3 regions of the Microbacterium sp. nov. GSS16 genome follow, and region 1 is predicted to be linked to each of the others. Evidence: predicted binding sites of a transcription regulator. Region 1 holds the regulator's gene; each other region holds the start of a gene.
The links. Region 1 encodes LexA, which represses DNA repair genes until DNA is damaged. Its sites were predicted from a motif close to TCGAACANNTGTTCGA; they were not measured.
Positions count from the first base shown of each region.

Region 2: PGB26_RS09855 (HNH endonuclease signature motif containing protein) is a predicted target of LexA. The motif match lies at 1,245-1,260, and genes of this name have one in related genera.
Region 3: PGB26_RS13175 (HNH endonuclease signature motif containing protein) is a predicted target of LexA. The motif match lies at 1,708-1,723, and genes of this name have one in related genera.

Region 1 is NZ_CP116338.1:1,819,488-1,823,330, reverse strand. It holds gene PGB26_RS08670 (histidinol-phosphate transaminase) at 1-205, opposite strand, end outside; gene PGB26_RS08665 (LysM peptidoglycan-binding domain-containing protein) at 308-685, opposite strand; gene lexA (transcriptional repressor LexA) at 989-1,675, shown strand; gene metE (5-methyltetrahydropteroyltriglutamate--homocysteine S-methyltransferase) at 1,742-3,843, opposite strand, start outside.
Region 2 is NZ_CP116338.1:2,069,380-2,073,222, forward strand. It holds gene PGB26_RS09855 (HNH endonuclease signature motif containing protein) at 1-1,234, opposite strand, end outside; gene PGB26_RS09860 (AAA family ATPase) at 1,352-1,924, opposite strand; gene PGB26_RS09865 (DsbA family oxidoreductase) at 1,982-2,650, shown strand; gene PGB26_RS09870 (glutathione peroxidase) at 2,677-3,180, opposite strand; gene dusB (tRNA dihydrouridine synthase DusB) at 3,241-3,843, shown strand, end outside.
Region 3 is NZ_CP116338.1:2,772,370-2,776,212, forward strand. It holds gene PGB26_RS13170 (aminopeptidase P family protein) at 26-1,444, shown strand; gene PGB26_RS13175 (HNH endonuclease signature motif containing protein) at 1,753-3,237, shown strand; gene PGB26_RS13180 (alpha/beta hydrolase family protein) at 3,496-3,843, opposite strand, start outside.

The DNA of each region.
Region 1 (3,843 bases):
ACTCACGGTCGGGGTAGCGGTTGACGTCTCGCAGTGCAAGCGCGATGTCGTCGAGGATGTCGCTGGCGATCTCGTCGGGAACCGGATGCGTGTTCTCGTTGACGTTCAGAGCGACAGGAAGCGGCACCTGCGGGGCACCGTACGGCGTGAGCCCGCGCAGGTCGGCGCGGAGGGGCAGCTCATCGAGGGATGTCACATGCTCCATCGTAGGCCGCGCACGAAGGACGCCGCCGCGGATGACGGTGCACCTTTGCCCGTCCGCCCATGCCGAGTGGCCTCGGGCGGAGTGCGCCCTCAGTCGGCGCGATCAGTCGGCGTACTCGGTCGGGATCGCGATCGACGCGCCGACCTGGATCATGCCCGAGCTCAGGTTGTTGAGACGCCTGATGTCGTCGATGACCTCGCGGGGGTCGGAGGCGGGGGCGGCCTCAGCCGCGATCGACCACAGCGTGTCGCCGGGCAGCACCGTCACGGTCTCGAAGGCGACGGGGTCGCTCTCACCGGAGGCGAGGGCCGAGCCGCCCGCCAGCAGCGAGACGGTGATGCCGGCGATGACGGGCGCTGCGGCGAGGGTGGCGAGCAGACGGCGACCGCGCGCGGTGAGACGCAGCCGGGTCGGGACAGAACGCCGCGCAGCGGCCGCGACCGGGACGGTCAGGGGGGCCTGGATGCTGATCGTGCTCACGTGATGCTCCTCTTCACTCTCCCCGCTGTCAGGCGGAGGTGATGCAGCTTTCGCATCCGGCATCCGGCCGGGGATGCCGGATGCGAAGCTACGTTCCGAATCTATCTTCGATATCGAACATCTGTCAAGGATTCTTCGAATCGAAGGCCGCTGGTTGCGCGACACGCTCGAACAGATCTTCCGTTTCGCGAGAGAACTCGGATACGGTTTCGATGAAGTCAGCCCACCATGGGCCACCGACATTCGAATCGGATCCCCGCGACGACGCGGATCCGCACCGTGTGAGGGCATGAAGGAGCACCCATGAGCGACACCCCTGAGACCGCAGCCGAGGCTCCCCGCACGCGTCGGCGCAAGAGCCTCAGCCCGAAGCAGATGGCCATCCTCGAGGTGATCCAGAGCTCGATCGCGCGCCACGGCTACCCGCCGAGCATGCGCGAGATCGGCGACGCCGTCGGTCTCAAGTCGCTCTCCAGCGTGACGCACCAGCTCGGGCAGCTCGAGCTCAGCGGCTACCTGCGCCGTGATCCCGGCAAGACCCGCGCCATGGAGGTTCTGATCGATCTCCCCGGCAGCGGTGCCGAGAACCCGGCCGACACCGCCCCCGCGGTGGGCGACGCGGCACTCGTGCCGCTCGTCGGGCAGATCGCCGCCGGAGTGCCGATCACCGCCGACCAGCAGGTGGAGGAGATCTTCCCGCTTCCCAGGCAGCTGGTCGGCAAGGGCGACCTGTTCATGCTCAAGGTCAACGGCGAGTCGATGATCGACGCGGCGATCTGCGACGGGGACTGGGTCGTCGTGCGCACGCAGAACAACGCCGAGAACGGCGAGATCGTCGCGGCCATGATCGACGGTGAGGCGACGGTGAAGACGTTCCGCCGCCGCGATGGTCACACCTGGCTCCTCCCCCGCAACTCGGCGTTCGAACCCATCCTCGGCGACGAGGCCGTCGTGCTCGGCAAGGTCGTCGCGGTGCTTCGCGCGGTCTGATCGCGCACACGACGAAGAGGCGCCCCTTCCCGATCGGAAGGGGCGCCTCTTCGTCGTGAACGCGTCTCAGACGGCGGCCGAAACGTCCTCCCGGACGCGTCGGGTGGCCTCGACGATGTTGCGCAGCGACTGCACGGTCTCCTCGTACGCGCGGGTCTTCAGACCGCAGTCGGGGTTGACCCACAGCTGCCGCAGCGGCAGCTCGTCGACGGCGCGACGCAGCAGCGCCTCGATCTCCTCGACGCTGGGCACGCGCGGCGAGTGGATGTCGTAGACCCCAGGGCCCACCCCATGGTCGAATCCGAAGCGGGCGATGTCGGCGACGACCTCCATGCGGCTGCGGGCCGCCTCGATCGAGGTCACGTCGGCATCGAGCGCGCGAATCGCGTCGATCACGACGCCGAACTCCGAGTAGCAGAGGTGGGTGTGGATCTGCGTGCCCGCTGCGGCGCCGCCGGTCGCCAGCCGGAACGAGCGCACCGACCAGTCGAGGTAGTCCGCCTGCTCCGCCGCCTTCAGCGGAAGCAGCTCGCGCAGCGCCGGCTCGTCGACCTGGATGATGGCGATCCCAGCGGCCTCGAGATCGGTGATCTCGTCACGCAGTGCGAGCGCGACCTGGTTGGCGGTCTGGCCGAGCGGCTGGTCGTCGCGCACGAACGACCACGCGAGGATCGTGACCGGGCCGGTCAGCATGCCCTTGACCGGCTTGACGCTCAGCGACTGCGCGTACGACGCCCACGACACCGTGATCGGCGCGGGGCGCGACACATCGCCCCACAGGATCGAGGGCCTGGTGGCGCGCGAACCGTACGACTGCACCCAGCCGTGCTGGGTGACGGCGAATCCGTCGAGGTGCTCTGCGAAGTACTGCACCATGTCGTTGCGCTCGGGCTCGCCGTGCACGAGCACGTCGAGGCCGAGCTCCTCCTGCAGGGCGACGACCTGGTCGATCTCGCGGCGCAGGAAGTCGTCGTAGTCGTCGGCGGGCAGTTCGCCGCGCAGGAACTGGGCGCGGGCCCGACGGATGTCGCCGGTCTGCGGGAACGAGCCGATCGTCGTCAGCGGAAGGGCGGGCAGGTTCAGCGCCTGCTGCGCGCTCTCGCGCTCGGCGTACGACACGCGTGAGTACTCCGCCTCGGCGACCTCGCGGGCGCGCACGGCACCGTCGCGCACGCCGGGGGCGTCGTGCCGGTCGGCCAGGGCGGCGGATGCCGCGTCGAGAGCGTCGGCGATCGCATCCCGGCCCTGGCCAAGACCCTGCGCGAGGGTGACGACCTGGCCGACCTTCTGGTCGGCGAAGGCGAGCCACGAGACCAGACGGGCGTCCAGGGCCGTCTCGTCGTCGACGTCGTGGGGGACGTGCAGCAGCGAGGTCGAGGTGGATGCCGACAGCGCAGCCGCTCCGAGGTCGCGCAGCGCCTCGAGCTTCGCGAACGCGGCATCGAGGTCGCCGCGCCAGATGTTGTGCCCGTCGATCACTCCGCCGACGAGCGTCTTGCCCTCGAGCGCGGGGAGCGCTGCCGGCACCTCGCCACGCACAAGGTCGATGCCGATCGCCTCGACAGGTGCGGCGGCCAGCACGTCGAGTGTCGCGCCGAGCGCCGCGTACGGGGCGGCGACAAAGATCTGCGGGCGCTCGCTCGCACCGCCCAGAACCGCGAGCGCGCGGGCTGCCGCGTCAGCGAGGGTCGCGGTGTCGACCGGCAGCGATTCGCTGACCAGCGCCGGCTCGTCGAGCTGCACCCACTGGGCGCCGGCGGCCTTGAGCTTCGCCAGAAGCTCGGTGTAAACCGGCAGCACGTCGGCGAGTCGGCTGAGCGGCTCGAAGCCCTCCGGCGCGTCGTCCGACGCCTTCGCCAGCGCGAGGAGCGTGACCGGACCGACGATCACCGGGCGGGTGACGTATCCGGCGGCGGCGGCTTCGGCGACCTGCTGGACGAGGTGCTCGCTGGCGAGCGAGAAGGTCGTCTCGGGGCCGATCTCGGGGACGAGGTAGTGGTAGTTCGAGTCGAACCACTTGGTCATCTCGAGCGGTGCTCGCTCGCCCTCGCCGCGTGCGACGGTGAAGTAGGCGGAGAGTCCGATCGTGCCGTCCTCGTCGCGGAGGTCGTCGAAGCGCGTGGGGATGGCGCCGACCGTGACGGCGGTATCGAGCACCTGGTCGTATA
Region 2 (3,843 bases), 250 kb from region 1:
GGCGCATCGGCTCGGTCGGGGTGTAGGTGTCGGTCTCGGTGACGAGTCCGGTCGGGTCGAGGAACAACCGCGTCCATCCGGTGGAGCTTCCGGCGAGTCGGCGGGCGATGTCGGGGTGCAGGCTGCCGTGCCCGTCGAGTTGGGCGGGGCGATCGTCTGCGCCGGTGAGGGTGGTCGCAGCGACTGTGACCTGAATGCGGGCGTGGATGTTGTCGAGCCCCGTGCCCATGATCTCGCTCGGGGTGGCACTGAGCAGCAGGTCGCAGAGCAGTTCGGTGCGGATCTCGTCCAACCCTCGGCCGTCGATCGGGATCTGGATCACGACCGGACCTGCGGCGATGATGCGCTCCATCGCGTCGTCGTACGCCTCCCCCGCTCCGGGAACATCGAACGGGTCGAACGGGTCGAACGGGTCGAACGGGTCGGCCGATTCGGCCGTGCAGATGTCGCCGGTGGTGGAGATCGCCCGGGCGGAAGCAGCCGCCCTCGCGGCGGCTTCGGCTTCGGCGCGGGCAGCTTCGAATTCGAGGTCGGCGTCGACGTCGACGTCGACGGGGAGGGTGGGGGTGCGGTTGTCGGGGTGCTGTCTCTGCGCGCGGCCCATCTTGGTGAGACGGTCGAGGATGGCGACGGCCTTATAGGTGGGCACGATGGCCTGAAGCAGAGACATCTCATCGTCGAGCTCTCGCACGCTCACGACCTGCTCCGCCGTCGCAGCCCGATGGCGCTCGGCCACTGTCTGCGGCACGAGCGCCGCGACGAGCTGCCGCACGTGAGCCCGGGTTCGGGCGGGTGCTTCGGTCTCGGCGAACTCCAGAGCCGCCGCCTCGTACAGCGCCCACTCCGCCTCAGTCGCCGCGCCGGCGCTGCGCGCCTGGATCAGGGGGCCTGCCGCACGAAGGATCTCCCGCACGTGCGCGGCGCTGACCCGCCCTGCGGCGAACGAGGCGCGCAGGTTCGGGAAGTCATCGCACAGGGCGCGGGCATCCGTGAATGCCTGCTCGACGGTGACCTTCGCCATCCGCCCGGCTGCGGAGTACTCCGCCACGATCGACCGGCGGATCGCCTCGCGGTGCATCGGAGCGGCCGCGACATCGGCATCCATCACCTCCACGCGCTGCGCCAGCAGCGTCGCCGCCCGCTCCTCGAGGCGATTGATCTCGGCGCGCACGTCGAGCCACTCGACCAGCAGCTCGCGCTGCCGGACGAACGGATCAACCGATGTGGTGGCCATACGAGAACATTAGAACGTACCTCCGACATTCCCTCCGGGCGCATCGCATCCGTTGAGGAAAGGCGGGGCTGACCGGTCGCATCGGCGATCGATGCGACCGATCTCGCGAACCCGCGCTCAGGAACCGGCTGCGGCGACCCGCGCGAGCCAGCGCTGGGTCTCACGGGGATGCCGGAAACGCACGACGGTCAGATGCGGATGCCGCACCTCGACGTCCGGCATCCGCTCCGCCCACTTGTGCAGGGTTCTCGTCTGCCACAGCAGGATGTTGTCCGTCGCATCGCGGCGGAACATGTTCGTGATTCCGCGCTCCCGGTTGCCGTTCCACAGCTCGGTCCGCAGCAGCTGACGAGCGACCGTGCGGCGCACGAGGCGCGCACGGACGACCCGGTAGGGGTAGTCGAGCCAGAGCACGAGTTCTGCACGCGGGGCGAGGATAGCCTCGGTGCCGCGGCTCGTGTACTGCCACTCGGTGACCCAGCTCTGCTCCGCGGCGAAGGCGCGCACGTCGCCTGTGAACTCGGGGCGGGGTGTCCAGCCGGGCCCGTGGAAGAGGGCGTCGATCTCTACGTGACGCAGGTTCCAGATCTCGGCGAGGCGCTTGGCGAGAGTGGTCTTTCCCGCACCCGTCACGCCAGCGATCAGCACCCGCGAGCGGTGCAGGGCAGGAGCATCGTCGGCGGTGAACACCAGTGAAGGCTATCCGATCGGGAATATGCGTACAGGGGCATGCGGTTGTCAACTGATGTGAGCGAACCCATCTCCATCGACATCTGGTCCGACATCGCCTGCCCGTGGTGCTACATCGGCAAGCGCAATCTCGAGAAGGGGCTCGCCGCGACAGCAGGCGATGACGACGCACCGCAGGTGCGAGTCACCTTCCACTCGTTCGAGCTCTCACCCGACACCCCTGTCGACTTCGACGGCGACGAGATCGACTTCCTCGCCGGACACAAGGGCATGCCCCGCGAGCAGGTCGAGCAGATGCTCGGACATGTGACGACCGTGGCCGCGGGAGCCGGGCTCGAGTACCGCTTCGACCTGCTGCAGCACACGAACACCGTCAAGGCGCACGAGCTGCTGCACTTCGCGAAGGAGAAGGGCCTGCAGCACGAGATGAAGGAGAGGCTCATGTCGGCCTACTTCACCGAAGGCAGGCATGTGGGCCGGATCGACGATCTGGCCGCCCTCGCCGAGGAGGTGGGGCTGGATGCCGGAGAGGCGCGCTCAGCGCTGGAATCCGATGCCTACCTCGACGCCGTCCGCGCCGATCAGGCACAGGCTCGCGCCTACGGTATCAACGGCGTGCCCTTCTTCGTCATCGACGGACAGTACGGCGTGAGCGGCGCTCAGCCGCCCGAGGCGTTCGAGAACGTCATCCGCGACGTGTGGGCGCAGAAGAGCGCCGCGAGCTGATCGCGCGTCGGACTTTCGAGGCGTGATCAGCGCCGCGCCGAGTCGAGAGCGTTCTCGATCGCCGCGACGATCTCCGGCGAATCGGGCGTCTGACGCGGACGGAAACGCTGAACGCTGCCGTCGGCTCCGACGAGGAACTTCTCGAAGTTCCACTCCACCCGGCCGGCCCTGCCGCCGGCATCCGGAGTGTCCTTGAGCACCTTGTAGAGGTCGTGCGCGTTGCGTCCGTTGACCTTGACCTTGTCGTTGATCGGGAAGGTGACCCCGTAGCTCGTCGAGCAGAACTCGAGGATCTTCTCGATCGACCCCGGCTCCTGGCCGAAGAACTGGTTGCACGGGAAGCCGACCACGCTGAAGCCTCGATCGGCGAAGCGTCGCTGCAGCTCTTCGAGCTGCGTGTACTGCGGCGTCAGCCCGCACTTCGAGGCGACGTTGACCACCAGCAGCACGTCGGCGCCGATGTCGTCGAGGGTCTTCTCGGCACCCCCGGCGTCGATGAACGGGATCTGTCGCAGGGTCGCATCGGCCATCTCCACAGCCTAAGCGCGCTGTGCCCGCACCGGGCCGTCGTCTGGGAGAATGGAGAGGACATGACTATCGCCGCTGACCTTCGACCCGCTCAGGGACCCACTGTCGCTTCGGCCCCCGCAACCGCTTCGGCTCCGGCGCTGCGCATCGGCCCGATCGCGCTCGACACCCCGGTGGTGCTGGCGCCGATGGCGGGGATCACCAACACCGCCTTTCGCCGCCTCTGCCGCGAGTACGGGGCGGGTCTGTACGTCAGCGAGATGATCACCTCGCGCGCGCTCGTCGAGCGCAACGCCATCACGATGCGGCTCATCCAGCACCACGAGAGCGAGACGCCGCGATCGATCCAGCTGTACGGCGTCGATCCGGCGACGATCGCCGAGGCGGTGCGGATCATCGTCGCCGAAGACCGGGCGGACCACATCGACCTGAACTTCGGCTGCCCGGTGCCGAAGGTCACCCGAAAGGGCGGCGGCGCCGCCCTGCCGTGGAAGATCGGGCTCTTCTCCGACATTGTGCAGCGGGCCGTGAAGGCGGCGGGCGACGTGCCGCTCACCGTCAAGATGCGCAAGGGCATCAACAAGGATCATCTGACCTTCCTCGACGCCGGCCGCGCGGCGGAGGATGCGGGTGCCGCCGCCGTCGCCCTGCACGCGCGCACCGCG
Region 3 (3,843 bases), 950 kb from region 1:
CCGCGACGGGTGAGAGGATGGATGCATGACCAGCGCAGACACCGACGCCGCCGTCGAGACCCCCGCCGAGACTGTCGCAGCGGAGAAGAACCCCCGCAAGCAGCCGTTCCCCCGAGGATTCCTCGACACCATCTCGACCGGGTGGGCCGATCGCCCCGAGTCCATGCCCGCCGCACGCGCCCAGGCGCCGTACGCCGCCGCTCGCCGCGCCAAGGTGTCGGCGGCCTTCCCCGGCAAGCGCCTCGTCGTGCCGGCCGGATCGTTCAAGCAGCGCAGCAACGACACCGACTACCCGTTCCGCGCGCACTCGGCCTTCGTGCATCTGACCGGATGGGCGAACGAGTCCGAGCCCGATTCGCTGCTCGTCTTCGAGCCGACCGAGAACGGCCACGACATCACCCTCTACTTCCGCGAGCGCGCCGACCGCACCACCAGCGAGTTCTACTCGGATGCCACGATCGGCGAGTTCTGGATCGGGCCGCGCCCGTCGCTCGCCGGCGTCGCCGCCGACCTCGACGTCGCGACCGCTCACGTCGACTCCTTCGTCGCCGGAGACGATGACCTCGTCGTCGACGCCGACGAGGAGCTCACCCGCTTCGTCTCCGAGCTGCGTCTCGTGAAGGACGAGTTCGAGGTCGCCGAGATGCGCCACGCGGTGGCCGTCACGGCATCCGGATTCGACGACATCATCCGCGACTTCGACCGCGCCGTGGCCCACCCTCGCGGGGAGCGGATCGTCGAGGGCGTGTTCCACCAGCGCGCCCGCAGCGACGGGCACTGGGAGGGCTACGACACCATCGCCGCATCGGGCCACCACGCGTGCTACCTGCACTGGACGCGCAACGACGGCGCGGTGGTGCCGGGAGACCTGATCCTCATCGACGCCGGCGTCGAGGTCGACAGCCAGTACACCGCCGACATCACCCGCACCCTGCCGGTGAACGGAACCTTCTCAGAGGTGCAGCGCCGCGTGTACGAGGTCGTGCTCGAGGCCGCGGACGCCGCATTCGCCGCGGCGAAGCCGGGCGTGAAGTTCCGCAGCGTGCACGAAGCCGCGATGGAGGTCATCGCCACGCGCACCGCCGAATGGGGCGTGCTGCCTGTGTCGGCCGAAGAGGCTCTCGACGCCGACAAGGGCGGCCAGCACCGTCGGTACATGGTGCACGGCACCTCGCACCACCTCGGCATCGACGTGCACGACTGCGCACAGGCGCGGCGGGAGATGTACTACGACGGCGTGCTCGAAGAGGGCATGGTCTTCACGATCGAGCCGGGCCTGTACTTCCAGATCGACGATCTCACCGTGCCCGAAGAGCTGCGAGGCATCGGTGTGCGCATCGAGGACGACATCCTGATGACGGCCGACGGTGCCGTGAACCTCTCGGCTGACATCCCCCGCACGACGGACGACGTCGAGGCGTGGATCGCGCGGCTGAAGGGCTGAGCGAGGCCATCCGTCGACGACGGCGAGAACTCGCGGACCTCTCGATCAGCCGCGAGTTCTCTCCCGACGCGAGAGTTGCGTCGCGCGCGTCGAGATTCGACGATCACGGTGCGGGGAGAAGGGCGCCGCAGGTGCGGAGCGCATTCCGCAATGAGTCGTAACCCGCGCAATGGTGCGTGCGGATGTGGTTATTGAGCCCGTTCGCCACCTCCCACCATCCGCCTTTCGTTACCGTTTAGTGATTTCTCGAGCTGGTTCCCGGCCCGTATTTTTGTTCGAATGTCTGTGGCCACGCTCACAATGGAGTCATGGCCCTCTTCACCGACATCGACGCCCAGGTCGCTGCGCTGCGCGATCTGTTCGGCGACGATGTGACTCCGGAGGACCTGCCGGTTCGGATGTCGGCCTTCGGGACGACCGAGTTGGTCGACACGGTGACTGCTGTGGCCACACTCGTGCGCGGCGTCGAACGGATCGGCATCGTCGCGGCCGGTATCGCCGCCAAACGCTCCCGTCGCGACGCCGGTCAGGACGGGCTCGCGCAAGAACTGGGACACCGCACACCGGCCGCCATGCTGCAGGACATCACCGGAGTCAGCAGCACCGAGGCGCAACGGCAGGTGCGCCTCGGCCTTTCCGTGCTCGAGGCTGATCCGTCCCAACCCGGTGGAGATGCCGAGCGGGATTCGTCGACGCAGTCACGAGATCTGACGGATGTCTCGACAACCGAGACACCGCGACTGCCGTGGCACGCGCCGCTGTCGGCCGCTCTGCTGCGCGGCGCCCTCTCCCCCGCACAGCACGACGCCATTCAGCGCGGGCTGGGCCACCCTGTGGATGAAGAACACGACACTCACGCGGCGTGGAGCGCGGCGGCGGAGCAGCTGATCGCCGACGCCACCGCCCGCACCGTGGAGGAGTTGCGTATCCAGTCCAGGGCGATCCGCGACCAGCTCGATCCGGACGGTGCGGAGCGCCGATTCGCCGAGCGCTATGAGCGCCGCGCATTCCGACTCTGGACCGACGCGGACGGCGTGGAACGGGGTCGCATCGATTTCGAGGACGACGGTGCCGCGTGGGTGCGAGCTATCCGCGATGCGGCGCTGCGGCCGCGACGCGGAGGGCCCCGATTCATCGACTCCGCAGAGGTGCGCCGAGGACAGGACCTCGTCGACGATCCTCGTACCAACGATCAGCTCAGCTACGACCTGCTGTTCGATCTGCTGCGCGCCGGGGCGCTCGCCGACGCGACTGCTGTCTTCGGCACCCGGCAGGCGGCCGTTCGCGTCGTACGGGTGATCGACTCCGCCGGGCAGCCGATCAGCGCCCGCACGGAAGACTTCAACCACTCGCTGCCGCAGTCGGCCGTCGACCACCGCATCTGCGAGAGCGGAACTGTGCCGGTCGATGTCGACCCGACCGGCGATCCGCTCAACGTCGGGCGAGAGCACCGCCTCTTCACACCGAAGCAGCGCATCGCTCTGGCGATCAGAGATGGCGGATGCCGCTGGCGAGGTTGCGATCGCGCGGCTTCGTACGGCGAAGCCCACCACATCGACGAGTGGCACCGCGATGGTGGTCGTACCGATATCGACCGCGGAATCCTGCTCTGCAGACACCACCATATGCAGCTGCATCACGGCGGCTGGCGGATCACACGTGACGGCCGGGATGACTTCCTCCTCCACCCGCCGGGACGCCGACCAGCCGTGCCGCTTCCTCCTCGCGCAGCGCTGACAGCTGCCTGGGCCGGCATCGACCCGCCCCCGAAGCGGTTCAGACCCGCGGCCTGAGGATGCGTCCTCAGCGGTCCATGATCTCCTCCCGGCGGGGGTGGCATCAGTGACGGCTCGGCGCGCGTCCGATGCACTCAGCGCAACCTGGACCCATCCGGTACCCTCGGCGCACTAAGTGGGACCGCGACGTGCTTAGCGCAAACCCGACCTACTCAAAGCGCCTCGACGCACTCGCGCAACCTCGACGCACTCGCGCAACTTCGACGCACTCGGCTCAACCTCGACGCATCCAGCACTGTCCGGCGCGACTACGCGTCAGTGGCGCTCGACCTCGTCGATGAACGCCACCACCAACGGCGCCAGACCCGCGCCGACGACGTCAGCCGTCCGCTTGACGCCCTTGACCTCGAACGAGTGCCCACCACCGTCGATCCACGTGATCCGGGCATCCCGACACGACGCCACAGCCCCCTCCAGCTGCGACAGCGGCTGCACGAACGGGTCGTTCGTGCCCTCCACGAACAGCTGGGGCGCATGCACGGCGGGCAGATGCTCGACCCTCGGCTTCTCCGGCCTGCCGGGCGGATGCAGCGGGTACCCGAGGTACACGAGCCCATCCACGTCGAGACCGTCCGCGACAGCCATCGACGCCATCCTGCCGCC